DNA from 4 places in the Mesorhizobium sp. M1A.F.Ca.ET.072.01.1.1 genome. Region 1 is predicted to be linked to each of the others. Evidence: predicted binding sites of a transcription regulator. Region 1 holds the regulator's gene; each other region holds the start of a gene.
What was found. Region 1 encodes PhoB, which activates phosphate uptake and scavenging genes when phosphate is short. Its sites were predicted from a motif close to TGTCATNNANCTGTCAT; they were not measured.

Region 1 (7,712 bases):
TCGTCGGCCATGGCCTTCTCGATTGCCGCCCGCCGTGCCGGGTCGCTGAACATGTCGAAGCCGATGATCGACTGGTTGGAGGTATCGAGCGGCTCGAAAAGCACGATGGGCGTGCGCCATTGCTGCTGCGTGATGGCCGGATAGACCGGGTGGGCCGAACCGCGAGCGCGCAGGATGTCGCGCTCGAGCGTGGCCTCGTCGCCGGCCTTGGCCAGCCTCAGGAAGCCGATGCCGCGCAGTCCGGCGAAATTGTCGTCGATGTCGAGCGCGGTGAGGAAGGCCTTGAACTCGCCGCGTGTGATATCGCCGTTTCGAGCATCGAACAGCGCCTCGGTCGAGCGCAGCAGCGACAGATGCAGGTCGATGCGGCTCTCAATGCGGTTGAGCGCATCGTCGGCGGTTCCCTCGAACTTGATGCGCGCCGCCTCCTGGGTCGCGAAATAGGCGAACCCCGCCATCGTCAGGCTGATCAGCGCGACGGCGATGAAGGCGACGATCGGGAAAAGCTTTTTCAATGCAGGGTGCGGCCCATGGACGGTTGGCCACCTTTATGGGCAAGTCTCCGCGCCAATACAATGGCAAGGCCAACCCAACGCCGCGATTGGCTCATCAAACAAGTCGCAAATTAGCCAACCAATTTATGGTCTTAGGCCGCGATTTTCAGCGCTCCCGGGCCTGGCATGGCGCCCGGCGGGCACTTGCCCAGAATGATCATGCCGAGCACCTCGTCCTGGGTCACGTCGCTGGTGCGCGCCGTGCCCACGACCTGGCCGTTCTTCATGACGCAGACCCTGTCCGCCAGCTCGAACACGTCATGGATGTCGTGGCTGATCAGGAAGATGCCGATGCCGTCGGCCTTGAGCTGCCGCACCAGTTCGCCGACCTGGGCCGTCTCCTGAGGGCCGAGCGCTGCCGTCGGCTCGTCCATGATCAGGATTCGCGCGTTGAACAGGATCGCGCGCGCGATCGCCACCGACTGCCTCTGTCCGCCGGACAGCTTGATCACCGGCTCCTTGAAGCGCTGGAAGCGCGGATTGAGCCGGCCCATCACCTTGCGCGCTTCGGCCTCCATGGCGACGTCGTCGAGCGTGCCCCAGGCGGTCATCAACTCGCGGCCGAGGAACAGATTGGCGGCGGCGTCGACATTGTCGGCAAGCGCCAGCGTCTGATAGATCGTCTCGATGCCGTATTTCTTGGCGTCGCGCGGGTTGGAGATTGCTGCCTCCTCGCCGTTGACGAAGATCTGCCCGGCATCGCGCTTGTAGGCGCCGGACAGTATCTTGATCAGCGTCGACTTGCCGGCACCGTTATGGCCGAGCAGCGCCACCACTTCGCCGGGGAAGAGATCGATGGAGGCGTCGTCGACGGCGCGAATGCCGCCGAAGGCGATCGAGATGTTGCGCATGTCGACCAGCGCGGCGCCGGCGGGAGCGTTCTTGTCTGCCATGATGCTGCCTCCTCACACCCGCTTGCGGTAGATGGTGTCGAGCCAGACCGCGATGACCAGCACGGCGCCGACGACGATGCTTTGCAGCGGCGAATCGACGCCGAGGAGCACCATGCCGGACTGCAGCGACTGCATCAGCAGCGCCCCAAGCATAGCGCCGAGCACGGTTCCCGAGCCGCCGGCGAGCGAGGTGCCGCCGATCACCGCCGCGGCGATGACCAGGAGCTCGTCCAGCGTGCCGAGCGCATTGGTCGATGAATTCTGCCGCGCCGACGAGATCGCCGCGGCGATCGTCGCCAGCACGCCCATGATCATGAACACCTTCATGGTGATCCAGCGCGTGTTGATGCCGGCAAGGTTGGCCGCTTCCGGATTGCCGCCGATGGCAAAGACATAGCGGCCGAAGCGAGTACGCTTGGTGATGAAAGTCATGACGAGGCCGACGGCGATGGCCATCAGCACCGGAATGGCGATGCCGTGGGCAATGAACAGGCCGCCTTCGGGGACGGTGAGGTTTTTGGCGGCGGCATAGCGGTTCACGATGCCGACCGGCCACGGATAGGAATTGGCCAGCCACACCGCGCCCATGATGACTGCGCAGGTGACCGCGCCGAGCAGCGTCTCGGCCCAGATCGGACGCAGCGGGAAACGGAAGCGCTTGCGCTGCACCCTGCCGTTGAACAGCGCAAACACCACGGCAACGCAGGCGACGATCCCGACGATCCAGCTCCATTTGGCGCCGATCGAGCCGGCCGGTCCGCCGCCCATCAGCTGGAAGGTGGCGTCGAGCGGCGCCACCGTCTGGCCGCTGGTGACCCACCAGGCAGCACCGCGCCAGACCAGCAGCCCGCCAAGCGTCACGATGAAGGCCGGCACTTCGAGATAGGCGATGACGAAGCCCTGGAAGGCGCCGATCAGCAGGCCGAGCGCCAGGCCGATCAACAGTGCCAGCACCCAGATCCAGGGATTGCCAAGCTCGAGCCCAACCATTCGCACCAGGAAATGCACTTGGGCAAAGCCCATCACCATGCCGATCAAACCCTCGGCGGATCCGACGGAGAGGTCGATGTTGCGCATGACGATGACCAGCACCATGCCGGAAGCCATGATGGCCACGGCCGAGGTCTGCACCGACAGGTTCCACAGGTTGCGCGGCGTCAGGAACGTTCGGCTGTCGAAATCGAGCGGATTGACGCCGAGCCGCAGGCTCGAGATGACATGCAGGCCGATCCAGATGATCAGCAGCGCACCGACCATGCCGAGCATGCGGGTGTCGAGCTCGGTCGCCTTGAGGAAGCGCCCGACGGTGCTCAGTTCGGAAGCCCGCGCGCGATCCGCCGCCGGGTTTGCCGGCGTATCAGAGGTCGTGTCGGTCATGATCTCCTCCCACCGGCTTGCCGTCTGGCGCGGATGCCGGACCACGATGCTAGAGCAATTCCAGGAAAAAGTGCGTAGCCGCCTGGAATTGCGCGGAAACAAACGGCTGGAGCAGTTCGGCGATCCTGCCGGACAGTGAACTGCCCCAATGGTCTCCGGCTTCAGTACGCCCGAAAGCCTTTGGAGAAACGCCGCGGCCGTTGGGCCGCGGCGCTGCGTTTGAACCTGACGGCCAGCTTAGTTGCAGACCGCGACGCTGCCGGCGGCAACGCCCGCGCAGACTTCATCCTTCTTGATCCAACCCGCGTCGATGACGAGGTTGAGATTATCCTTGGTGATTGCGACCGGGGTCAGGAACAGCGACTTGACGGTGTTGCCGCCAGGCGTCGTGAAGTCCTTGGCGCCCGCGATGTCGGTCATCTTCTTGCCGTCGGCGAGCTGCGAGGCGATCTCGGCGGCGTGCTTGCCGAGCTCGCGCGCGTCCTTCCACACCGACACCGTCTGGGTGCCGAGCGCGATGCGGTTGAGCGCGGCATGGTCGCCGTCCTGGCCCGAGACCGGAACGGTGCCGGCCAGCCCTTGCGCCGTCAGCGCCGCGACGACGCCGCCGGCGGTGCCGTCATTGGCCGCCACCACCGCGTCGACCTTGTTGTCGTTGGCGGTCAGGAACTGCTCCATGTTCTTCTGCGCGTTGGCGGGCAGCCAGCCGTCGGTATAGGCCTCGCCGACATTCTTGATCTTGCCGCTGTCGATGGCTTCCTTCAGCACTTCCATCGAGCCGGAGAACAGGAAATCGGCATTCGGGTCGGCGCCCGAGCCCTTGATAAAGACGTAATTGCCCTCGGGCTTGGCCTTGAACACCTCGCGGGCCTGCATGCGGCCGACTTCCTTGTTGTCGAAGGTCAGATAAAACACGTCCTTGTTTTCGATCAGGCGGTCGTAGCCGACGACCGGAATGCCTTCGTCGAGTGCCTTCTGCACCGCCGGCCCGATCGCCGAGGCGTCCTGCGCCAGGATGATCAACGCATTGGCGCCCTGCGAGATCAGGCTTTCGACGTCGGTCAGCTGCTTGCCTGGATTGGACTGTGCGTCGGCGGATATGTACTTGTCGCCGGCGGCCTCGATCGCCTTCTTCATCGCCGCTTCGTCGGTCTTCCAGCGCTCTTCCTGGAAATTGGACCACGAGACGCCGATCACCTTGTCCTTCGCCTCGGCGACCGACGCCAACGTCAACGACATGACGACCCCCGCCAGCATGGCGGCTGCGAATCTCTTCATGATATCCTCCCTGCGCCCCTCGCGGCGCGACCCAGATTGGCCCGAAGACCATGCAAAGGCTTTTTTTCGAGCCTCGAAAAAATACTGATCCAAGGCTAGGGCGCTGTCAACTGCAATTCTGACGGTTTTTGACGTGTCGCGTACTTTTTTTCGAGACCCGTAATAAATAATGACAGTGCCGACCGCTTCTGCCACTATCGGGGAACAGTTCGGAGGAGGCGCAGCCCGCGTCCACCGAAACTTGTAAAAACCCGGACGGTTCGGGTGCCGGCGTCCGGGTGAATCGATCTGGCGCGTCGCCGGGTCCTGTGCATGATCGAGAGGCCGCGCTGACTGGGAGGAGAAAAAATGTCGGTCGGAATCCGCCACGACGATCTGCGCCGGCGCAACCGCGCCATGGTGCTCTCGGCCCTGCGCCGGGCCGGCCAGCCGTCGCGCACGGAAATCGCCGCGACCACCGGGCTCAGCCATTCGACCATTTCGGCGATCTCTTCCGACCTGATCCAGGAAGGCATCCTGGCCGAGAGCAAGCCGAGCGAGACCGCGTCTCTGAAGCGCGGCCGGCCACAGGTGGGCCTCGCGCTCAAGCCTGAGGCGGCAGCGGTGGTAACGGTGGTGCTGTCGCTCAATTTCCTCTCGGTCGCCGTTATCGATTATGCGGGCCAGGTCATCGCCGAGGAGCAGCGCCGCCTCGATACGCTCACCATGCCGCGCGACGAGCTGATCGGCGAATGCTTGGCGATCGTGCGGCGCCGGCTGGACGATCCGGACCTCGACGTCGGCAGCGTCGCCCGCATCGCCATGGGCATCCAGGGCATCACCGATTCCCATGCCCGCGCCATGCTATGGTCGCCGATCACGCCGCTGACCGACATTCCCTTCGCCGACATCCTGGAAAAGGAATTCGGCATTCCGGCCACCATGGAAAACGACTGTAACATGATGGCGGTGGCGCTGCAGTGGCGCGATCCCGACCGCTATCGCGACAATTTCATCGCCATCCTGCTCTCGCACGGCATCGGCATGGGCCTGGTTCTGAAAGGCGAGCTGTTCACCGGCACACATTCTTCCGGCGGCGAGTTTGGCCACATGATCCATCGCCCGGGCGGCGCGCTCTGCCGTTGCGGACGCCGCGGCTGCGTCGAGGCCTATGCCGGCAACTACGCCATCTGGCGCAGCGCCATGAAGATGAGCGAGGACGCCGAGCCGGTCGATGTCGGCGACGCCGACATGCGGGCGCTCGCCGCCAAGGCGCGCGAGACGGATGGCCCGGAGCGCGAGGCCTATCGCCGGGCCGGGGAGGCGCTGGGCTTCGGCCTCGGCAGCCTGTTCGCGCTGATCGATCCAGCGCCGGTCGCCATGGTCGGCGTCAGCGCCGCCGCCTTCGACCTGATCGAGCCGGCGCTGCGCGAGGCGATCGGCCAGACCGCCGGAGGCCAGCATTCAAACTCGATCTCCTTCGATACCGAGCCGAACGAATTGCCGTTGATCCGCGAAGGCTGCGCCGTGCGCGCGCTGACCTTCGTCGACCAGGAGATTTTCGCCCCGGGCGTGCAGGCAAGAGCGGGCAAGAACGTGGCCTGAGCAGCTTCGATAGCGATCGTTGGCTTCTGTGCGTCCTGCAGACGGCGGAGATTAGCGAAGGCCCCGCAGCTTCGTCATTCCAGGGCGGAGCAGGAGCGAAGCTCCGTCGCGGAGACCCTGGAATCCATGCCATTACCTCAATCGTCGGATGAGCGGAGCAGAATTTCTGCACCGCCGCGGCGCGTGGAAGTCGCGTGGAGTGTCGGGTCTGCGCCGCGTGGCGACGCTTCGTGCTCCGCCCGTGGACGGCGAAGCACCAGCGTCTCGATAACCCGCCAGCGCAGATAGAACCCGTCAGACCTTCGGTGCCCTGGATCTAGTCTTCCCTGATCGCGTAGCCCGCCCCGCGAATGGTGCGGATCACATCGGGCATCCGGCCGTTGTTGACCGCCTTGCGCAGGCGGCCGACATGCACGTCCACGGTGCGCTCGTCGATATAGATCGTCTCGCCCCAGACATTGTCGAGCAGCTGGCTGCGCGAGAACACCCGGCCGGGATGCCGCATCATGAATTCGAGCAGCCTGAACTCGGTCGGGCCGAGCCGGATCTCGCTCTTCTTGCGGTAGACGCGATGCGATTCGCGATCGAGCACGATGTCGCCGACCTTGAGCACGCTGGACAGCACCTCCGGCTTGGCGCGGCGCAGCAGCGCCTTGACCCTGGCCATGAATTCCGGCGTCGAGAACGGCTTGACCAGATAGTCGTCGGCGCCGGTCGAGAGGCCGCGCACCCTGTCGCTTTCCTCGCCGCGCGCGGTCAGCATGATGATCGGCAGGCGTTCGGTCTCGGGCCGCATCCTGAGGCGCCGGCAAAGCTCGATGCCGGACACCGCCGGCACCATCCAGTCGAGCACCAGAAGGTCGGGCACATTCTCCTGCAGGCGGATCTCGGCCTCGTCGCCGCGCGTCACCACCTCGACCTGATAGCCCTCGGATTCGAGGTTGTAGCGGAGCAGCACCCCCAGCGGCTCCTCGTCCTCCACCACCATGATGCGTGGCGCGATCATTTAGCAGGCACCTTCGCTGTCAGGCCGCCGGCGCCGACATCGCCGTCTCGTCCTGCTTAGGACGATTCGCGGGCAATTGCGTGCCGGTCAGCACATAGTAGGCGTTCTCGGCGATGTTGGTGACGTGGTCGCCGATGCGCTCCAGATTCTTGGCGCAGAACAACAGATGCGTGCAAGCCGTGATGTTGCGCGGATCCTCCATCATGTAGGTCAACAGCTCACGGAAGACGGCGGTGTATTTGACGTCGATGCGCTCGTCGTCGTTGCGGAGCTTGGCGAGCGCCGTGGCGTCGCCGGCCGCGTATTCCTCGATCACGCCCTGGACCTGGATCAGCACCAGCTGCGCCATCGAGTCGATGGAGTGCGACAGGTCGCGCGGCGCGGCGCTGACGCCGACCGAGCCGACGCGCTTGGCGATGTTCTTGGCAAGGTCGCCGATGCGCTCGAGATCGCCGGCCATCCGGATGGCGCCAACGACGTTGCGCAGGTCGTCGGCCATCGGCTGGCGTTTGGCGATCAGCGTGATGGCGCGATCGTCGAGCTCGCGCTGGCGCGCGTCCATGATGGCATCGTCGGAGACCACGCGCTGCGCCAGCGCGTTGTCGGAATTCAGCAGAGCCTTGGTCGACGCGCCGACCATCGAGCCGGCAAGATCGCCCATGTCGCGGATGAGCTGGCTGATCTGCCTCAGATCCTCGTCGAAGGAAGCGACCGTATGGGCCATGGTTATGTCCTCGTATGAACTCAGCCGAAGCGGCCGGTGATGTAGTCCTGCGTGCGCTTCTCGCGGGGCGAGGTGAAAATCTTTTCGGTCCGGTCGAATTCGATCAGCTCGCCGAGATACATGAACGCCGTCTGCCGCGAGACGCGCGCCGCCTGCTGCATGTTGTGGGTGACGATCACGATCGTGTAGTCGGCCTGCAGCTCGTCGATCAGCTCCTCGATCTTGGCGGTCGAGAGCGGATCGAGCGCCGATGCCGGCTCGTCCAGCAGGATGACCTCCGGCTTCACCGCCACCGT
Region 2 (5,105 bases), on a different contig from region 1:
GAAGTGGTTCTCGCCCATGAAGGCGGTCGTCACCGGCATCAGCGACAGCCAGAACAGGAGGTTGAGGTTGGCCCACAGCACCCGGCCGTCGACACGCTGCACGGTATGGAACATGTTGTGCAGATTGTTCCAGTAAATGCCGACATTGATGAAGGACAAGACGTAGCAGAAGAAGATCGGCCAAAGCGGCGCCAGCGCGGCAAGGTCCTCGCCATGCGGCACTTTAAGCTCCAGCACCATGATCGTGATGATGGATAGCGACAACGCCATCGGTGAAGGCTTCGACCCGGCCCTTGCCCATGGTTCTTCCCTCCTCGCTTAACGAACGTTACGGGAGGATTTCGCGCGAGACCATACTGCCATAACTGTCAGGAGAGCGTTCGGCATTCGGAACAGCCGCAATTGCGCGGACGTTGGGCTTGCAACCAAGCGGAGGTCGCGATGGCCGGCTACACTCAAACCATGAAGCGCGACAACGAACTTGGCGGCGGTGTCGCAAGAGCCGCGGTTGCCGCTATGATAGCTGCACTGTTTGCCGGCAGCACGGCTCTGACGCCACTCTATGTCATCTATAAACAAGCCTTCGGGTTCTCGCAGATCACCCTGACATTGGTCTATGCCGTCTATGTGGTCGGCAATTTGGCCGCACTTCTGTTTTTCGGCCGATTGTCGGATGTCATCGGTCGCCGTCCGGCAGCCATGGCGGCGATGGGCGTGGCCGTGGTCAGCGCGCTGTTTTTCCTCTTGGCTGAAAACCTGATGTGGCTCGACATCGCCCGTATCCTCAGCGGGCTCGGCATCGGGATCGGCGCGGGAACCGGCACCGCTTGGCTCGCTGAGCTGATCGAAGGGGAGGACAAGTCACGCGCGGCTGTCATCGCTACCAGCACCAATTTCGTCGGTCTCGGGGTCGGCGCACTGATGTCGGGATTGCTCGCCCAATACGCGCCTTGGCCGCTCAGGCTGACATTTGCCGTTTATCTGGTCCTGCTTGCGCTGATCACGCTGCTGATCTGGCGCACTCAGGAAACAGTCTCCAGGCCCGGACGACTCTCCGACGTCTCAATGCAGCCGCGGCTTTCGGTCCCCGACAAAATCCGCGCGCAATTCGTGGCGCCGGCGGTGACCGGCTTCGGCGCCATGGCGCTGGTCGGTTTCTACGCCGCGCTCGCGCCAAGCATTCTGGCACAGCAGCTCCATGCGACCAACCACGCCGAGGCCGGCGGGCTGTTCTTCGAACTGTCGATCGTGGCAGCGGCGGCGATCCTGGCGACAGCGCGCCTGTCCAGTCGCTTCACGATGCTCGCCGCGCTAGTTCTGATGGTCCCGACCGTGGCGCTGATCGTCGCGGCGCAGGCCTTCGCCTCCATGACGATGATGATCGTTGCCACAGGCTTTTGCGGCGTGGCGGCGGCACTCGGCTATCGCGGTGGCCTGCAGGTGGTGAACCAGATCGCGCCGGGCGACCGACGCGCCGAAGTGGTCTCGGCCTTCTTCATCTGCTGCTTCTGCGGCAATGCGCTGCCGGTCATCGGCATCGGCGTGCTGTCGGGTTGGACGAGCGCGACGGTGGCAAGCCTGGCCTTCGCCGGCATGATCACCATCTTCTCGCTGGTGGCGCTCGGGTTCGGCGCCAGATACGCGCGATAGTTCACCCGTTCGGTGTCTCGACGAGATTGGCGCGCCGGCGCGGCACGCCGAACCCGGTGTCCAGCGGCTCGCCTGCGGCCGGAGGGTCCTCGGAGATGGGGCCGCTTGTCAGGTCGCCGGTCCCCGGCGAGCGGGCTTGTTGTCGTCCATGGCGGGCACCGAAGATGCATCAGGCCCGCGATGGTATCGCAGCCTGATGCTTCTGCATCCGTTGGGGCTGGGCCAGATGCCTTCGCAACTAGTTTGCGGCGAGACTGTTCCCCGACAGGCCGGGCAGGGTAACCTGATAGACCAGGAAGGTGGTGTCGACATCGGCGCCATCCTCGGCCTTGTACGGGGCACCAGCCTGGAAGCCGTCCTGGGTGAGAAAGTCGTTGTCGTTGGCGACGAACAGGAAATAGTCGTCAGGCAGCTTCGGGTCCAGCACGCTCACCAGCGACATCGCCTCCCACTTCTCCGAGAGGTTGTTCCTGTCGTTCGGCGCGCCGTTGTGCAAGCCGAAACGGCCGAGTTCGCCCTTGTCGTTGATGTCGATGAACGAGGTGAGCTTGGCCGGCGTCACCGACGGATCGAGCACGCCTTTCGGCGCAACCGGCTTGTCGGCGGCGTCGAACGGGCCGTTGGCGATATCGGTAGCGGCGGAAAGGTCTACGATCTCGATCTTGCGGTAGACCGACTCGGCGTCCTTCAGCCCCTGGCCGTTGCCGCTGTCGCGTGCCAGCATCAGAAAGCTCTTGTCGGACAGCGCCACGATCTCGCTCTGCGCGGCCACCTTGGTCTTGCCCTTGGCGTCCTTGAACACCGGCAGCGGCACGACATATTCGTGCGCCAGCTTGAGGTGGGCAAAGTCGGAGCCGTCATAGACCAGCGCGCGGGCATTCCGGCGGGTCGAGCCGGAATCGCCGCCATCCTGGCGCGGCGCCGACTGCAGCACGACGATCAGGAACTTGCCGTCCGGCGTCATCGACATGCCTTCGAGGCCCTGATTGTTCTGGCGGCCGGTCTCGGGATCCTTGGGATCCGGCTCGGCGGCACCCGGGCCAGGATTGTCGGAAGCGAAGTTCGGCTTGCCATGGCGCATCGGCACCAGGGCCGCCGGCGGCTGCGTCGCCGAGATCAGGCGGCCGTCGGCCGAAAAGCGATAGATGTTGGGGCCATATTCGTCGGAAATGAACATGGTGCCGTCGGGCAGGCGCACGATCGCCTCGTCGTCGAGCGAAAGCTTGCCGTTGCCGGCCTGCGGCAGGATCGGCATGTCGCCGGCAGCGGGGCGCACGCCGTTGAGCGGGTCGAGGCTGGTGGCGTCGGCGCCCTTGTCGTCGGTCAGAAGCATGGTGTCGGCGAGCGTTGCCTTGACGCCCGATTGTTCCTGGCCGGCGGCGGGCGCCGCGCCCGGGGCGGTCGGGGTCAGCTCGATTGCAATTGTGTTCAAGCGGGGCCGGTAGTCGGTGGTGCCGGCGACGTTGTAGCCGCGGTCCGGCAGCAGCCAGAGCGAGCCTTTGTAGCCGGCGCCGTCACGCGCCCAGCTCTTGGCGTCGATCGCCATGCCGGAGCCCGAACCAAAGGTCTCGCCGAACTTGTCCTTCTGGCTGGCGGGGATGCGGCCAACGCCGACTAGCCCTTTGTTGACATAGCCAACACCCTCGGCGAGCGCAGGGCTCAGCACGGTGAACAGGGCGAGTGCCGCGCCAAGCGCGACGGTTCGGTTGAGGTGCTTCATGATGTCCCCCATGTGACGAGCAGAGCCGGAATGGCGTCACATCGAGTCTAGGACGCGAACATGATACTTGCGTGACAGGAGTGGGGCTCCTTCCTTCTCCCCCTGTGGGAGAAGGTGGATCGGCGCGCAGCGCCGAGACGGATGAGGGTGTTCCAGCGGAGCGAGACGTTGGCTTTCCCTGGAGCTCCCCTCATCCGTCGCCTTCGGCGACACCTTCTCCCGCAAGGGGAGAAGGAGAGGGCGCTCAATCGCTCTCTCGCGCGACGAGCTCCAGCGGCCAGACTTCGCGGATCGTGCGTGGCCCCTCCGGACCGGCATGGGCCGGGAGTGACGCCAGCAGCATCTCGGCCAGCCGCCGGCCCATCGGCTCCAGCGCCGGACGGAAGGCGGTCAGCGTCGGCGAGAAGTAGCGGCAGAGCGGCGTGTCGACGATGACGATCACCGCGATGTCGTGGCCGGGCCTGATGCCCATCTCGGCCAGTGCCTTGCAGCCGCCGAGCGCCATCGCGTCATTGTTGAAGATGATGGCTGTCGGCCGGTCCTTGGAGAGCATGACACGCGGCGTCACCTGGTAGCCGCCGGTCTCGTTGATGAAGCCGTCGGCGATCAGGCCGGGGTCGACTTCGATGCCGTGCCGCTTCAGAGCCTTGCGGTAGCCGTCGAGGAACAGGTAGCTGAAGTTGAGATCAAGCGAAGGGCGGATGGCAGCTATGCGGCGGTGGCCGCGCGCGACCAGCCGGTCGACGGCTTCATCACCCGCCCTCTCGAAATCGATATCGAGCGAAGGGTAGGTGTTGCCGCCGGATTGACTTCGGCCAAGCGTGGCGAAGGGAAAGCCGGCCTTGCTCAGATAGTCGATCCGATCGTCTTCCCGCCGTGTATTGGCCAACACGACCGCGTCGGCCCGGCGCGTCTCAACCACGCGGCGCAGCCTCTCCTGCTGATATTGGCCGGGCTCGCCCATGACGACCATCAGATCCAGGTCATGCTCGGCGAGCCGCGCCTGCAGGCCGGTCAGGAATGGAATGAAGAACGGCTCGCCATATTGCTGGTCGCCGGGATGCGGTTGCAGCATGAAGGCGATCGAGCGGGTGGCGCCCTGGCGCAGGCTGCGGCCCGACTGGTTGGGCGAATAGTTCAGCTTCCTGGCCGCCTCGAGCACGCGCTGGCGCGTCTCCGCATTGACGTCGGCGCGGCCGTTCAGCGCGCGCGACACGGTGCCGATCGAAATGTTCAGGTGACGCGCGAGATCGTGGATGCTGGACGCCAAGGCAGGTTCTCCCTCTGACTTCGCTAGCACCGGCCGGCGTTCAGGCCAAGCAGCGGATGTCGATTTTCGCGAGCAGGTGATTGACATTCTACGCCATCGGGTGTGTTCTCGTAAACGTTTACGGAAAAACGTTTACGGTGATGCCGGAAATGCCGTGACACTCGGCCTGGAGGGGCCGAGCGGAGGAGGAGCGCTGGATGATGAAGATCGTCCTGGTCGGATGCGGAGCCATGAGCAGGCACTGGCTCGATGCCGCGAGGCAGATCGACGGGCTTGCCATTGCCGGCCTTGTCGATCTCGATGCCGAGCGGGCGCAGGCGAGGGTGCGCGAGTACGAGCTCCCCAATGCCGTCATCGGCACCAGCCTCGATGCCGTTCTCGATCAGACCCGGCCCGATGCCGTGTTCGATGTCGTGGTTCCTGCTGCGCGGCGCCAGGTCGCGCTTTCAGCCTTTGCCCATAACT
Region 3 (7,712 bases), on a different contig from region 1:
TGGATGATCGCCTTCCTGGTGCTGACGGCAGTGACCTTCAGCCTGTTCGGCTTCATCATCGGCATCTGGGCCAAGACCTTCGAGCAGCTGCAGCTGGTGCCGCTGCTGATCGTCACGCCGCTCACCTTCCTTGGCGGCAGCTTCTATTCGATCCATATGCTGCCCGGCATCTGGAAGACGATCACGCTGTTCAACCCGGTCGTCTACCTGATCAGCGGGTTCCGCTGGAGTTTCTACGGCAAAGCGGACGTCTCGGTCGGCGTCAGCCTCGGCATGACGCTGGTGTTTCTGGCCGCCTGCATCGCGATCGTGGCGTGGATTTTCAGGACCGGGTATCGGCTGAGGAATTGACGAACAGGGCTTGCTTCAAATCGCCTTGATCAGCCGCAGCAGTCCAAGCATCTCCATCAGCGTTCCCTTGCGGAAGGCAATGTAGGTCGGCTCCTCCAGCCCGTGGAAGCGGCGTTTGAAGGCGGCCTGGCCCTGCAGGTTGAAGCGCGAGCGGTTGACCCAGGGCGACTCGTAGGCGCGCCGGAAGGTGCTGCGCCAGAAGCTCGATTCGGCAAAGCCGCTCGGTTCGACGTCAAGCAGCGGCGACAGGCCAAGCGTGACCACCGAAACGCCCTCCTCGCGAAATCGATCGACGGCGAATTTGGTCAGGCCGATCTCGGCATGCGGCGTGGCGTCGACCTGCTTGCGCTTGAAGGCGGTGGTATAGCCGATGACCTCGCCATTGCTGAACAGCGGATCGAAATCGAGGATGGCGACGAGCTCACCCCGCGGGCCGTGGAGGACGAAGCGGCGCATGTCGGCGCCGAGATGGTCGGCGAAAGGGCGGTTCAGGAAGCCCATCTCCCAGCGTTTGACGATGCGCTCGCCGCGCCAATTCTCGGACAGCCGGGAAACCTCGTCGAGCAGCATGTTGGCCCTGTCCTCGGCGAAGGTGAAGCCCTGCTTCGCCAGCCAGCGCTCCGAATAGCGCACGGTCTCGTTGCGCCTACCGGAGAAATCATGCGCCGGCAGCTGCAGCCTTGTGTCGACGCCCAGCCGATTGATCTGATAACCGAGCCCGGCCAGCACCTTTGCCGTGGCGGCGCTTATCTGAACGAACCAGGGGCCGCCGGCGGCCTCGACGAAGCGCTTGATGTAGCCCGGCCGGTCCGGCGGATCGACGACCGGATCGCCCAGCGCGAAATGGTGCTTCATCTTGGTGCCGAATGCGATGTAGCCATCGCCTTCGCTGAAGTAGGACAGCTTCTGCTGCACGGCGGTGGAATAGGCGAGCGAGAAGTCGCCATGGCGCCGCACCAGCGCCAGGCGCTCGAGATGCGACAGCTCGCGCCGCGGCACCTTGGGCGCCGCGCCGTCAAGAAACCTGTCGATATGGATGCGCAGGGATGGCATCAAGCGTCCGCATGCCGATGAAGAAAGACCCGGAGCCCACGAGCCTCGAATCAGTCGCCTTGGCGCGACGGATCGGTCATGTCGCGCCAGCGCCATATAGGATGCTATCGGCGGCGAATGAAGAGGGAATGTCTACCGGCCAAAGCCGGCTCTCCGGCTGCATCGTGAAACCATATTGCCAATTTCCATGCAATGTTATATATCATGTCATCGTTTTCGTTCCGGCAGTTCGACGATGGAAGATGTTCTGAGGTCCCTCGGCTTTCTCTGCCTCGGCAGCAGGCTGAAGCGCATTGGCGAGCAGTTGCAGGCCCACACGCAGCGCGTGCTCGATCGCCTGGATGTGCGGATCCAGTCGAGTCAGTATCCGCTGCTCGCCGCGCTCGACAGGCTGGGGCCGCTGCCGGTCGGCGAACTGGCGCAGTCGCTCGGCATCGCGCAGCCAGGCGTGACGCGGGCCGTGTCGCTGCTCACCGAGCTCGGCCTGGTCGAAGTCACACCATCGGATGACGACCAGCGGCGCCGGATCGTTTCCCTCTCAGCGGACGGCCAGCGGCTGGTCGACGCCGCGAAGCACGACGTCTGGCCGCGCATCGAGGGCGCGGTCGCGGAATTGTGCGCGGACCTCTCCGGGCCGCTGCTTGGCCAGCTCGCCGCCATCGAGGATCGACTGGCGGCGACCCCGCTCGACCGCCGGGCGGACAAGGCCAAGACAGTCGCACCCAAGGCCGTCGCACAATGAAACATGTTCTCGACCGTCCGATCTGGAGCGCATTGGCGACGCGCCATCAGGCCTTTGCGGAAGGCGATACCCTTGCCAGGCGGTACCGGCCTTCGATCGTTCCCTTCGCCGCCACCGTTGCGGACGATGCGGAAAGCCTACAAGCCCTGGGCAAGCTGCTCCCGCCGCTTGAAAGCGCCATCCTGGTTCAGACGGACCCGATCGCCCTGCCTTCGGAACTTGCCGCGGTTTCGACCGCGTCCTTGGTGCAGATGGTTGCCGAGCAGCCGGTTGAAGCCGCCTCCGACGAGCGCGTGCAGCGACTGACGCCGGACGATGCGGCCGAGATGCTCGCTCTGGCATCGCTCACCAAGCCCGGCCCGTTCACGCTCGAGGCCTTGAGCCTCGGCGCGTTCTGGGGCGTGAAGATCGACGGCAGGCTCGCGGCGATGGCCGGCGAGCGCATGAAGCAGCCCGGCTACTCCGAGCTCAGCGGCGTGTGCACGCATCCGGATTTCCGCGGCGGCGGCCTTGCCAAGCTGCTGTCGCTGTTCGTGGCGAACCGGATCATGGCGCGGGGCGAGGTTCCATACCTGCACGCCTACGCCAGCAATGCTCCGGCCGTCGGCCTTTACGAGGCCATCGGCTTCCGGTTGAGAACCACCCTGAACATGGCCGTGGTCCGAGGCGTGGAGTAATCGCAAGGTGAGGAGGGTCGCGGATCATCGCAACCCTCCCCCTGCTTAAGCGAGTCGCCAATCAGACCGCGATCTTGCCGCCGCCCTGCTTGGTGATGGCAACGACCGCCGGACGCACCGGCATGTCCGGCTTGAAGTCCGGCCACCGGGTCGATGGATCCTCGTAATAGGAGGGGCGGCCGAAAGCTTCCCAGTCCTCGCCGCCGTCGCCCGGATGCTGGACGGCGACGAAGGCGGTCTGGTCGTCCGGCGCGAATAGCGGGCCGCACATCTCGGCGCCGATCGGCACGCGGAAGAACAGCTTTGAAGTCGCCCGCGCCGTGCCCTCGGTGTCGACCGCCCACAGGCCGTCGGTACGGCCGGTGGCCTTCGGGCCCTGGCCGTCGGTCGCGACCCAGAGGCGGCCGGCCGAGTCGACGGCACAGTTGTCCGGCATGCCGAACCAGCCATTGGCGGTGGTGGCGGTCGAGAAGGTGGCGCCGACGTCGGCCACCGAGGGATCGCCGCATTTCAGGAGCACTTCCCACTTGCCCTTCATGGCGGCGAAGTCGCCGCCATCCTCGACGATCTCGATGATGTGGCCGAAGGCGTTCGCCGCGCGCGGATTGGCGGCGTCGACCTGGTCGGCCTTGCGCTTCGAATTGTTGGTCAGCATGACATAGACCTTGCCGTTGCCGGCATTGGGCTGAATGTCTTCCGGCCGGTCCATCTTGGTGGCGCCGAGCAGGTCGGCGGCGCGACGCGTCTCGATCAGAACGTCGGCCTGGCTGGCGAAACCGTTTTCCGCCGTCAGCGGACCTTCGCCGAACACGATCGGCATCCATTCGACCGAGCCGTCCTCGGCGAATTTGGCGACATGCAGCGTGCCCTCGTCGAGTAGGTTCATGTTGGCGGCGCGGTCGTTCGGATTGAACGTGCCTTTGGTGACGAATTTGTAGACATAGTCGAAGCGCTCGTCGTCGCCGAGATAGAAGACGACGCGGCCATCCTTGGTGACGATCGATTCGGCGCCTTCATGCTTGAAGCGACCCATGGCGGTTCGCTTCCTCGGCACCGAATTCGGGTCGTTGACGTCGACCTCGACGACCCAGCCGAAGCGGTTGGGCTCGTTCGGTTCCTTGGCGAGGTTGAAGCGATCGTAATGCGCGCCCCATTCATAGGCGCCCTCCGGAATGCCGAGACGCTTGTAGTTGGCGGCCTCCTTGTGGCCTTCCGGCAGCTCGCCCGAGAAATAGCCGTGGATGTTCTCCTCGGCCATCACATAGGTGCCCCAAGGCGTGACGCCGCCGGCGCAGTTGTTGAGGGTGCCGAAGACTTTGGTGCCGGACGGGTCGGCATTGGTCTTGACGCGATCATGGCCGGCTACCGGACCGGACAGCGCCATTTCGGTGGTGGACATGATGCGGCGGTTGAGCTTGCCGTCACGCACCGCCTGCCATTTGCCGCCCTCCTTGCGGATCTCGACGATGCTGCCGCCGTGCGCCGCCATTTCGACATCGACCTGCTCCTTGCTGAGCGGCGCCACCTCGGCGGCCTTCTTGCCGTCCTTGTCGACGATCTTGACGATGCCGGGGAACATCAGATGCGGGTTGGTGTATTCGTGGTTGACGACCAGCAGGCCATGCTCGGCCGAGCCTTCGATCGGGATATAACCGATATAGTCGTTGTTGTAGCCGAACTGTCTTGCCTGGGCTTCGGCCGATTGTTTTGCCGGGTCGAATTCCGGCGAATCGGTAAAGAGCGGGTCGCCCCAGCGCAAGAGCACGTCGGCATCGTAGCCGGGCGCGACGTGGTGCTTGTCGTCGATGCCGGCCTCGAGTTCGTCGAATTTGAAGGCCGAGGCCTCGGCGGCGCGCGCCTCGTCTGCCGCGACGAGCGCCAGCGGGCTCACGGTGGCGGCGATGGCCGAGACAGCCAGCGAGCCCTTGAGGAAGTCGCGGCGCGAGAAGCGCGCGGCGATGATCTCGCCCATCGTGCGGTTGTCGGTAGGATTGACGGGCGGGCCGTCATTCTCCTCGAGCTGGCTGGTACGGAAGCGGATCTCAGGTTGGGTCATGGGCTGTCCTCTGGCTCTTGAGGTGGCTGGAACGTGTAACCGGTCGATCCCTATAGGCGGCCGATCACATTTTCGTGACATCAGCCCCATTAAGCAACGCTAATTTGCCGGCTGATGAGTGTTCGCCCACGCATTGGCGCCACACGAGGCCCACAACACACGGCGAGCAGACTCCCGAGCGGCCTCGGCGCAAGAACGCCAACCATGGCTGCGGGGCTTGCCTTGCGAGATTCCGCCTTCGATCCCGTCGCAGCGTAGCTTGCCCGACGCCATCAGCTTGACGGCTTCGCGCGCTTCGGAAACAAAAGCGGCGAGCGGCGCGGCGAAGGCCGCTTCGGGAGGGATGAAGGTGAGTCTCTGGGGACTGGCGCAGCTTGGCGTTTCGACTGTGATTTTCCTGCTGGCCGCGATGGCGGCCAAACAATGGGGATTGGCGCCAAGTCTCGGCAAGATCGTGCTGACGCTGGCGCTCTATTCCGCCGGCAATCTGATCATGCTCAGGCTGATCCGCGAATTCGGCATGTCAGTGTCATTCAGCCTGTCGGCAGTGATCCAGCTGGTCTCAGTCAATGTCGTGGCGCTGGTCTTCTTTGGAGAGCGCCTCAACACTTTCCAAGCGACAGGCGTCGTGCTGGCAATCGCCGCCGTCGCGCTGATCACGCTCGGACCCTATATGCAGCGGCTGTAGTTGGAGCAGGCCCGGCATGAAATCGACCGCCAAGGCGCTGCTCAACAGAATAGAATTCCCGGTGCTTGTGGCCGGGCTGGCCATCGCCTGCGGGCTATGGGGCCTGGTGGAACTCATGGGGGTGGCGCGTGCCACGACTCCGCATGCCTTCGACACGGAAATCCTGCTCGCCTTCCGCCATGCCGGGCAGCCGGACAGCCCGATCGGTCCGCTTTGGCTGCAAGGCGCGGTGCGCGATATCACCGCGCTCGGCAGCACCAGCGTGCTGGTGCTGATCACGACTGCGGTGATCGTCTATTTTCTGCTGATGCGCCGACCGGCGACCGCACTGTTCGTGTTCGTTTCGGTGGCGGGCGGCCAGGCGGCATCCAGCCTGCTCAAGTTCGAGGTCGACCGGCCCCGCCCCGATCTCGTCTCGCATCTCGTCAACGAGACCTCGCTCTCCTTTCCGAGCGGCCATGCGATGCTGTCGGCGGTGACCTATCTCACGCTGGGCTCGCTCGCCGCGCGCTTCCTACCGAACCGCAGGATGAAGATCTTCGTGCTCGGCCTCGCCGTGCTCACCACGGTGCTGGTCGGAACCAGCCGCGTCTATCTGGGCGTGCATTGGCCGTCCGACGTGCTTGCCGGCTGGTGCGCCGGCTTTGCCTGGGCCATGTTGTGCTGGCTTGCAGCGCGCCTGCTGCAGCGGCGCAAAGTGGTGGCGGACAGCGAATGAGTGCTCATGTTTCAACTGTTTGTTATGATGCTTGAAACATCATGATATTTGGATTATCCATTGATACTGCAGACTCAGACAGGGGTTCTGGCCAATGATCACTGCCGCGCAGATGCGCGCCGCGAGGGCATTGGCCGGTATCGACCAGAAAACGCTCGCCGAGCGCGCCGGGGTTTCGCTTCCGACCATCCAACGCATGGAAGCGAGTGAAGGTGTCGTCAGAGGCGTGGTCGATACGCTGATGAAGGTCATCCAGGCACTCGACGAGGCCGGGGTGGAGCTGATCGGCGAGAACCAGGCCAGCGAGCGCGGCGGCAGGGGCGTGCGCCTCAAGCCTGCCACGCCGCAGAACTCCCAAGGCTGAGCCGCACAAGAAGTCGCGACGGCGACCGCCGACAGCCCTGCCGACGATCCCGCCGCCCTTACGGAGCGGAAGGCAGCCCATGGATCAGGTCCGGCGGTCAATCCACCCCCAGGCGCGGCCGGCCTTTGCCGAGCTGTTCACGCCCAAGCTGGTCACGGTGCTGCGCGAAGGCTACACGCTGGCGCATTTCAGGGCTGACGCCGTCGCGGGGTTGACGGTGGCCATCGTCGCGCTGCCGTTGTCCATGGCGATCGCCATCGCGTCCGGCGTGACGCCGGAGCGAGGCCTATACACCTCGATCGTTGGCGGCTTCATCATCTCGGCGCTTGGCGGCAGCCGCTTCCAGGTCGGCGGTCCTGCCGGCGCCTTCATCGTGCTGGTAGCGGCGACGGTGGCGCGCGTCGGCGTCGACGGGCTGCTGCTCGCAACGATGATGGCCGGCGTCTTCCTGCTCGCCATCGGCTATCTCAGGCTTGGCACCTACATCAAGTTCATTCCCTATCCGGTGACCGTCGGCTTCACCGCCGGGATCGCTGTCATCATCTTCTCCGGGCAGATCGTCGAGTTGCTCGGGCTGAAACTCGCCAGCAGGGAGCCCGGGCCGCTGGTGCCGAAGCTGACCGCGATCGGCGAGGCGATCGGCACGATCAGTCCGGCCGCGACCTTCGTGGCGATGCTGACGGTCCTCACCATTGTCTTTCTGCGGCGCTGGCGGCCGAGATGGCCAGCGATGCTGATCGCCATCGGCATCGCCTCGCTGGTCGTGGGGCTGTTCGCCCTGCCTGCGGAAACGATCGGCACGAGGTATGGCGGCATCCCGCGGAACCTGCAATGGCCAGCCCTGCCGCCGGTCAGCCCTGAGAGGATGATCGACGTGCTGCCGGACGCGATCGCCTTCGCGCTGCTCGGAGCGATCGAGTCGCTACTTTCGGCCGTGGTCGCCGACGGCATGAGCGGAAGGCGGCACCGCTCCAATTGCGAACTGGTGGCGCAAGGCTTCGCCAACATCGCGTCAGCCTTGTTCGGCGGCATATGTGCCACCGGCACGATCGCTCGCACGGCC
Region 4 (7,712 bases), on a different contig from region 1:
GGGTCTCGGTGAGCTCTCGTTCGATCAGCGCAGAAACCATCATGCGACGCGCCTGCCCTGACGCCAGACGTTGCGCACGACCGGCACATGCTGGTCGACGCGCACGCGCACGAGGTCGGCGCGCCGGCCGGGCTCGATGACACCGCGATCGCTAAGGCCGACCGCTTCCGCCGGGTTCTTTGAGACCATGGCGACCGCCTGCGGCAGCGAAATGCCTTCCACGACATCGCCGAGGAAGAAGGCGGACTGAATCAGGCTGAAGGGGATATAGTCGGACGACAGGATGTCGAGCAAACCGTCGCCGGCAAGCGAACGCGCCGACACATTGCCCGAATGCGAGGAGCCGCGCATGACGTTGGGCGCGCCCATCAGCACGCCGAGGCCTGCCGCCTTCGAGGCCCTCGCCGCCTCCTCGGTGGTCGGGAATTCGGCAACGCGCACGCCCTGCTCCACCGCCTCGTCGACATGGCCGGCCGTCGCATCGTCGTGGCTGGCAAGCACGATGCCGCGCTCGCGGCAGGCGGCGGAAATGAAGACGCGGTTCGGCCCGGAATTCTTGGCCGATTCCGCCATACGCTTCTCGCAGAATTTCTGGAAGTCGCGGTCGGTGAGCTTCAGCTTGCGCTGGTAATAATAGGCGTAGGTCTCGAGATCGACGAACTGGCGCTGGCCCGGCGCATGGTCCATCAGCGAGGCGAGCTTCACCCTGTCGTCGGTCTCGAAATTGGCGAAGGCCTCGAGGCAATCCGGCGCCGAGACCTCGCAGCGCAGATGGATGAAGTGGTCGGCCCTGAGCCGATCCTGGCGCACGCTGTCCTCGATCGCGTCGGCGAGCTTGCGCACGTCGTCGGACTTCAGGTCGGCATCCTCGTCCATGCCGACACGCAAGGCGTCGAGCACCGTGGTGATGCCGGCGGTCGCCACCTGCGCATCGTGGGCGAGCACGGCGGCGATCGGGTTCCAGCGCACTTTCGGACGCGGCGCGTAATGGCCTTCGAGGTGATCGGTGTGCAGTTCGACGAGACCTGGGATGATGTAGTCGCCGCCCATGTCCTCGCCGGTGCGGGCCGCACCCGGCTCGATCGCGGCGATCAGCCCATCGCGCAGCAGCAGCGAGCCCGCGACGATCTCGTCGGGCAGCACGATGCGGGCATTGTTCAAAACGGTCTCGGCGGTCATTTCAGCAGTCCTATCTCAGGCGGGCGGACATCAGGCGGTTTTTCTGGCCGGGCGGCGTCCAAGCACGTGGTGCGAGAGCACCATGAAGGGCGCGCCCGGTTCGGTTTCGACGAACAGCGTCAGCGTATCCACCGGCACCGGACGCTGCAGCACATCCGCGAACAGGCTGTCGATTGCAGCGCGAAGGCGCGGGCTTTCCTGTGGCCCGACGCGTCCGGAGAGCGTCATGTGGAAGCGGAATGTCTCGAAGACGTAGGGATAACCCCACTGGCAGAGGTTGCGGAACTCATCCGGCTTCAGCGAGTCTGGACTGCGGCGCTCGATCTCGGCCTCGGTCAGCGGCGCGCGGAAGCGGTCGAAAGCGCGCACGACCTCGCCGGCGAAACTGTTGAGCGGCTCGAAAGGACTTTCCGGCACCAGCGCGAAAAAGCCGTCGATCTGGCCGACGACCAAACGCGGGATGACGACTGGCGGCGTGACCTCGGCGAAATCGTCGAGCGCCGCCCGCAGCGAGGCTTCCGATTCGCTGGGCGCCAGCCGGAACGGCGCCTTCAGCGTCGCGTGGAAGCCGTAGCGCCGAGCCGAGGCGGTGTGGAAGGCAACTTCCGCCGCCGACAGGGCACCCACACCCTCAACCGGCCGAGTCGGCGCGCCGAACGGGTCGCGCCCCAGCCAGTTGGCGGCGATCCGCGCCAGCGGCTCATCCTGCCTCGGGGTAAAGTAAATGGCATAGCGCATCGAAAATCCTCGTCAGACCCGCTGCCATAGGTGATTTCCATGACGGATTGACGAAGCTTTCATGGGTTTTCGAAGGCAACCCAGGCTCCGGCGGTCCTTAGCCGACGATTTTCCCGAACTGGACCAACAGGTTGAGGGCTATGAAAAATCTCACGCCTTCATCAGCCACTCATGCTCGGCGGCGTTGTGGAATTTCCATGTCCGCTTCGGGCCGGCCATGACGTTGAGATAATAGAGATCATAGCCGTGGCAGGCCGCACACGGGTGGTAGCCTTTGGGCACCAGCACGACATCGCCGTCCTCGATCGCCATCGCCTCGTCCAGGTCGCGCACGCCATTTCTGTCGGCGTCGGTGTAGACGCGCTGGAAGGCGAAACCCTGCGGCGGGTTGAGGCGGTGATAATAGGTCTCCTCGAGATAGGACTCGGCCGGCAGATTGTCCTGGTCGTGTTTGTGCGGCGGATAGCTGGAGGTATGGCCGCCGGGCGTGATGACCTCGACCACCAGCAGCGAGTCGGCCGGCTTGCCCTCGGGCAGGATGTTGGTGACGTAGCGGGTGTTGGTGCCCTTGCCGCGCACTTCCTGACCGAGATCGTCGGGCGCAATGACGCGAGCGGGCAGGCTGCCGCCAAGACCGGGCGCCGAGCAGACGGCAAGCTCCAGCTCGGTGTCGGCGGTCACTGCCCAGTCGGAGCCTTGCGGCACATAGACCGACCAGGGCTTGCCTTCGAAGGGCGACATGCGCTCGCCGAGCAGGCCGAGATCCTTGCCGCCGGCCGCAGCCTGGCCCTTGCCGGTGACGAACACCAGGCAGACCTCGCGCTCGCCCGTCTTGCCGGCGGCCGTCTCGCCCGGCCGCAAGCGGTGGAGATCGAAACCCACGTAAGTCCAGCCCGCGCTTTGCGGGGTGACGTGAGCGACGTGGCCGTGGCCCTTGTCGGCCTTGACGAGCAGTTTCGACATTTTGTCTCCTGGATCATTCCTTCGGCTCGGCCGGAGGCTTGGGCTCCTCGGCCGGCTTGTAGAGGTAGAAGAACTGCCACACCGCGTAACCGGCGAAGCCGAGCGCGATTACACCCCAGAACGGCGTGCCGGAGGCGAATTCGATCACCGACCAGATTAGGCAGACGGCAACGACGGCAATGCGCCGCCACAGCGGTCGGAAGAAGGGGTGCTCATAGTCTTTCATCGCGCCAATCCGGGACTTGTCCAAACGCATCAGATAGACCGAGCGGCCGGACGAATCCACCGTTTACGCCGGGAAGCCCTGCGTCTCCACCGTATAACCGGCGGCCGTCATCACCCGCATCAGCTCCTTGTGGCCGACCTCAGCCATCCTCAGCGGCGGGTTCTTTTTCGGATCCTGCTCGGCCTCGACCACGAACCAGCCTTCATAGCCGTAGTCGGCGAAGCGCTGGACGATCGCGCCGAAATCGAGCGAGCCGTCGCCGGGCACGGTGAAGGCGCCGAGCGCGACGGCATCGAGGAAGGACTGCTTCGTGCGGTCGAGCCCGTCGATCACGTTCATGCGCACGTCCTTCACATGGACGTGGTTGATGCGCTTGTGGTGGTTGTCGATGGCGCGCAACACATCGCCGCCGGCGAAGGCGAGATGGCCGGCATCGAGCAGCAGCGGGATGCCCTCGCCGGAATGATGCATGAAGGAATCGAGTTCCGGCTCGGTCTCGACCACGGCCGCCATGTGATGATGGTAGGAAAGCGGCATACCCTGGTCGGCGCACCATTCGCCGAATTCGGTGACGCGTCGGCCATAGGCCTTCATCTCGTCGCCGGAAAGCCGTGGCTTGGTGGCAAGAGGCTTGGAGCGGTCGCTCTGGATGGAGCGGCCGACCTCGCCATAGACGATGCAAGGCGCGTTGACCGCCTTGAACAAGTCGATCATCGGCTGGATGCGATCCTTGTTCTTCGACATGTCCTCATCGACCAGCGTGCCGGAGAACCAGCCGCCGCAGAGCGTGACGTCGGCCTCTTTCAGGATCGGCAGCATCACCTTCGGATCGTTGGGGAAGCGGCGGCCCATCTCCATGCCGGTGAAGCCGGCCGAGCGCGACTGGCGCAAACACTCCTCCAGCGACACATCATCGCTCAATTCCACGAGATCGTCGTTCCACCACGCGATGGGAGACATGCCCAGTTTGGCTTTCAAGTCGTCACTCCAGGTTTGGATCGTTCAACTTTCGCTCATCGGCGCTGCCCTCATCCGCCTGCCGGCACCTTCTCCCTGGAAATGACGGGGAGAAGGGACAGGCTTCAGCGGTGGCGGCCCCCTGCTCCCCGTTCTTCACGGGGAGAGGGCAAGGGTGAGGGGCAGTGCCAGCTTCAATCACCTAAGCTCCGCATGAGCTTTTTCTCGTCATACGCCTTGCGCGCGGCGTTCACCTGCGGCCGCGACGAGACTTCCGGCACGGCAACATCCCACCAGTGGCCGCCGGCCTCGGTCGACACCAGCGGATCGGTGTCGATGACCAGCACGGTGGTCTTGTCGTTGCCCTTCGCCTTGGCGAGCGCCGTCTCGAGTTCAGCAATCGAGGCCACCTTCTCGGCGACGGCGCCGAGGCTGGCCGCATGGGCGGCGAAGTCGACGTCGGGCATCACCTCGTGGCGAGCGTCCTTCAGGAGATTGTTGAAGTTGGCGCCGCCGGTCGCCATCTGCAGCCGGTTGATGCAGCCATAGCCGCGATTGTCGAGCAACACGATGGTGAGTTTCAGGCCGAGCATCACCGACGTCGCGATCTCGGAATTGAGCATCAGATAGGAGCCGTCGCCGACCATGACGACGACTTCCTGGTCGGGTTTCGCCATCTTGACGCCGAGCCCGCCGGCGATCTCGTAGCCCATGGTCGAGAAGCCGTATTCGGCGTGATAGGAACCGGGCGCGCCCGCTTGCCAGAGCTTGTGCAATTCGCCGGGCAGCCCGCCGGCGGCATGCAAAAGCGTGACGCCCGAGCCCATCGCGCGCTGCACGGCGCCGATCACCTGCGCGTCGGAGGGATAGGCGGCGTTGGTCGAGGCCGTCACCTTGGCGGCGGCAGCCTGCCATTCCGTCTTGCCCTTCAGCGCACTGTCGGTCCAGGCGGTCGGCGCCTTCCAGCCCTTCAGCGCGGCGGAAAGCTCGGCGAGCCCTTCGGTGGCGTCGGCAACCAGCGGCAGCGCCCAGTGCTTTCCGGCATCGAAGACCTGGGTATTGAGCCCGATGATGGTGCGGCCGGCATTCTTGAACAGCGCCCAGGAGCCGGTGGTGAAGTCCTGCAGCCTGGTGCCGATGGCAAGAACCACATCGGCCTCTTCCGCCAGCCGGTTGGCCGCTGATGTGCCGGTGACGCCGACGGCCGCCATGTTGAGCGGATGATCGTCGGGCAGCGAGGATTTGCCGCCTTGGGTCTCGCAAACCGGAATGCCGGCGCCCTGCACCAGCTTGGCCAGCTCTCCGGAAGCCTGCGAATAGAGGACGCCGCCGCCGGCGATCACCAGCGGCTTCTTGGCGTTCTTCAGCGCCGCCACGGCGACGGCCAGTTCGTTGCGATCCGGGCGCAGCCGGCGCGGCGTCCAGACGCGCTCGGCAAACAGGCTTTCCGGATAATCATAGGCCTCCGCCTGCACGTCCTGGCAGAGCGAAAGCGTGACCGGGCCGCATTCGGCCGGATCGGTCAGCACCTGCATGGCGCGGTTCAGCGCCGGGATGATCTGCTCCGGCCGCGTGATGCGGTCGAAATAGCGCGAGACGGGGCGGAAGCAATCGTTGACGCTCGCCGTGCCGTCGGAGAAATCTTCGGCCTGCTGCAGCACCGGGTCGGGCAAGCGGTTGGCGAAGATATCGCCGGGAAGCAGCAGCACCGGTAAGCGATTGACGTGGGCGAGCGCCGCAGCCGTCACCATGTTGAGCGCGCCGGGGCCGATCGAGGTGGTCGCGGCCATGAAGCGGCGGCGGAAATTCGCCTTGCCGTAAGCAATCGCCGCATGCGCCATCGCCTGCTCGTTATGGGCGCGGAAGGTCGGCAGCTCGTCGCGGACCTGGTAGAGCGCCTCGCCGATGCCGGCGACATTGCCGTGGCCGAAGATCCCCCAGACGCCGCCGAAGATCGGCACCTTCTTGCCGTCGATCTCGGTCATCTGGCAGCTGAGAAAGCTGGTCAGCGCCTGCGCCATCGTCAGGCGAACGGTCTTGGTCATTGTCGTTTCCTCCGGCTTTCCCTGTGCCGCCTAATATGCTGCCCGTTCTTCTTATGCTGCTTTGCGGCCGCGCGCTGCAAGCCATGCCTCGGTCAATTGCTCGAAGCGCGAGGCCATGTCGGCGACAGCCTCGTCATCCGAGATCTTGCCGGCCAGCCATTGTTCGGCGGCATTGACAAAGATGGTGCGACCGACGGCAAATCCCTTGACGATGGGCGCATTGGCGGTGGCGGCAAAGGCGGCGACCAGCTCATCCTGCGGCGCCTCCAGACCGAGCAGCACGACGCCGCGGCACCACGGATCATTCTTGACGATCACCTGCTCTATCCTGGCCCAGGCGCCTGCCGAGGCCTGCGGCTCGAGCTTCCACCAGTCGGGCTTGATGCCCAGCGCATAGAGTTCTTCAAGGGCGCGCGGAATGGTGGTGTCGTCGAGCGTGCCGTGCTTGCCGGCGATGATCTCGACGAGCAGTTCCCTGCCGACTTTCCGCGCCGCCTCGAACAGGGCTCGCAGTTTTTGCTGCTGCTCTGTCTTCAGCGCTTCCGGATCATCCGGATGATAGAAGCAGAGGCACTTGATGCAATGGTCGACCGGCCATTCGGTGAGCTGCGAGCCGACGTCCTGCGAGAATTCGAACCGCAGCGGCCGCGATCCGGGCAGCTCGACCGGCCGACCTAACCAGGCAAAGGGATGGCGGGCGAACTCGAACATGGCATCGCGGCCGTATTTCTCATCGATCAGCATGCCGTAGCCGTCGCGACCGGCGGCGACCTTGGCCGCCGCCTTGACGGTGAGCACCTTGAAGTCGGGGATGCGCGAGACATCTGCACCGACCCTGGCGGCGACATCTTCCAGCTGGACGCGGTGGTCGCAAGCGAGCGCCATCAGCGAAGGGATGTCGCGCCGCCGCGTCGTCGCCCAATGGATGTGGTTGATTGCCTCGTCCTTGCGCAGCGCCAGATGCTTGCTGCCGTGCTTCAGAAAAAACTGCAGCTCCTCGAAGGTCGGATATTCCGGCGCGCATAGCAGGCGCGACACGGCGAAGGCGCCGCAGGCATTGGCCCAGGTCGCCGCCGTGGCAAAGCTTTCGCCGCCGAGCCAGCCGCGCAGGAAGCCCGACATGAAGGCGTCGCCGGCGCCAAGCACGTTGTAGATCTCGATCGGGAAGCCCTCGCCGACGATACCGTCCTCGAGGTCGTCGCTGATCGGCCCGTCATAGACGATGCAGCCTTTGGCACCGCGCTTGAGCACGATGGTAGCGGTCGACAGCGTGCGGATCGTCTTAAGCGCGCTCAGACAATCGTCGGCGCCGGAGGCGATCATGATTTCCTCCTCGGTGCCGACGATGAGGTCGCAATCGGGCAGCACCGTCTTCAGCTGCGCCGAGACCCGGTCCGACTTGACGTAGCGCTCGAAGCCCTCGGCATGGCCGGCGAGCCCCCAGAGGTTCGGGCGGTAGTCGATGTCGAAGACGACCTTGCCGCCCTTGGCCTTCATCAAACGGATCGCCTTGCGCTGTGCGGCATCCGAGTTGGGACGCGAGAAATGGGTGCCGGTGACGACCACGGCGCGCGCCGAGGCGATGAAAGCCTCGTCGATGTCCG

Region 2: EOA32_RS32420 (esterase-like activity of phytase family protein) is a predicted target of PhoB. The motif match lies at 3,431-3,447, and genes of this name have one in related genera.
Region 3: EOA32_RS13815 (PhoX family phosphatase) is a predicted target of PhoB. The motif match lies at 4,943-4,959, and genes of this name have one in related genera.
Region 4: EOA32_RS16600 (DUF1045 domain-containing protein) is a predicted target of PhoB. The motif match lies at 1,957-1,973, and genes of this name have one in related genera.

Annotation. Positions count from the first base shown of each region.
Region 1 covers NZ_RZSF01000138.1:774-8,485, reverse strand. The annotation lists gene EOA32_RS19355 (CHASE domain-containing protein) at 1-515, opposite strand, end outside; gene EOA32_RS19350 (ATP-binding cassette domain-containing protein) at 647-1,447, opposite strand; gene EOA32_RS19345 (sugar ABC transporter permease) at 1,460-2,824, opposite strand; gene xylF (D-xylose ABC transporter substrate-binding protein) at 3,062-4,102, opposite strand; gene EOA32_RS19335 (ROK family transcriptional regulator) at 4,451-5,686, shown strand; gene phoB (phosphate regulon transcriptional regulator PhoB) at 6,003-6,692, opposite strand; gene phoU (phosphate signaling complex protein PhoU) at 6,712-7,416, opposite strand; gene pstB (phosphate ABC transporter ATP-binding protein PstB) at 7,437-7,712, opposite strand, start outside.
Region 2 covers NZ_RZSF01000388.1:65-5,169, reverse strand. The annotation lists gene EOA32_RS32430 (TMEM175 family protein) at 1-270, opposite strand, end outside; gene EOA32_RS32425 (MFS transporter) at 442-1,650, shown strand; gene EOA32_RS32420 (esterase-like activity of phytase family protein) at 1,889-3,370, opposite strand; gene EOA32_RS32415 (LacI family DNA-binding transcriptional regulator) at 3,615-4,640, opposite strand; partial or broken gene EOA32_RS32410 (Gfo/Idh/MocA family oxidoreductase) at 4,838-5,105, shown strand, end outside.
Region 3 covers NZ_RZSF01000079.1:6,063-13,774, reverse strand. The annotation lists gene EOA32_RS13835 (ABC transporter permease) at 1-351, shown strand, start outside; gene EOA32_RS13830 (phosphatidylglycerol lysyltransferase domain-containing protein) at 367-1,404, opposite strand; gene EOA32_RS13825 (MarR family transcriptional regulator) at 1,640-2,146, shown strand; gene EOA32_RS13820 (GNAT family N-acetyltransferase) at 2,143-2,823, shown strand; gene EOA32_RS13815 (PhoX family phosphatase) at 2,885-4,879, opposite strand; gene EOA32_RS13810 (hypothetical protein) at 5,229-5,567, shown strand; gene EOA32_RS13805 (phosphatase PAP2 family protein) at 5,584-6,285, shown strand; gene EOA32_RS13800 (helix-turn-helix transcriptional regulator) at 6,380-6,649, shown strand; gene EOA32_RS13795 (SulP family inorganic anion transporter) at 6,729-7,712, shown strand, end outside.
Region 4 covers NZ_RZSF01000107.1:113-7,824, forward strand. The annotation lists partial or broken gene EOA32_RS39895 (phosphonate metabolism protein/1,5-bisphosphokinase (PRPP-forming) PhnN) at 1-43, opposite strand, end outside; gene EOA32_RS16595 (alpha-D-ribose 1-methylphosphonate 5-triphosphate diphosphatase) at 40-1,179, opposite strand; gene EOA32_RS16600 (DUF1045 domain-containing protein) at 1,210-1,917, opposite strand; gene iolB (5-deoxy-glucuronate isomerase) at 2,068-2,880, opposite strand; gene EOA32_RS16610 (hypothetical protein) at 2,894-3,106, opposite strand; gene iolE (myo-inosose-2 dehydratase) at 3,170-4,084, opposite strand; gene iolD (3D-(3,5/4)-trihydroxycyclohexane-1,2-dione acylhydrolase (decyclizing)) at 4,258-6,108, opposite strand; gene iolC (5-dehydro-2-deoxygluconokinase) at 6,160-7,712, opposite strand, start outside.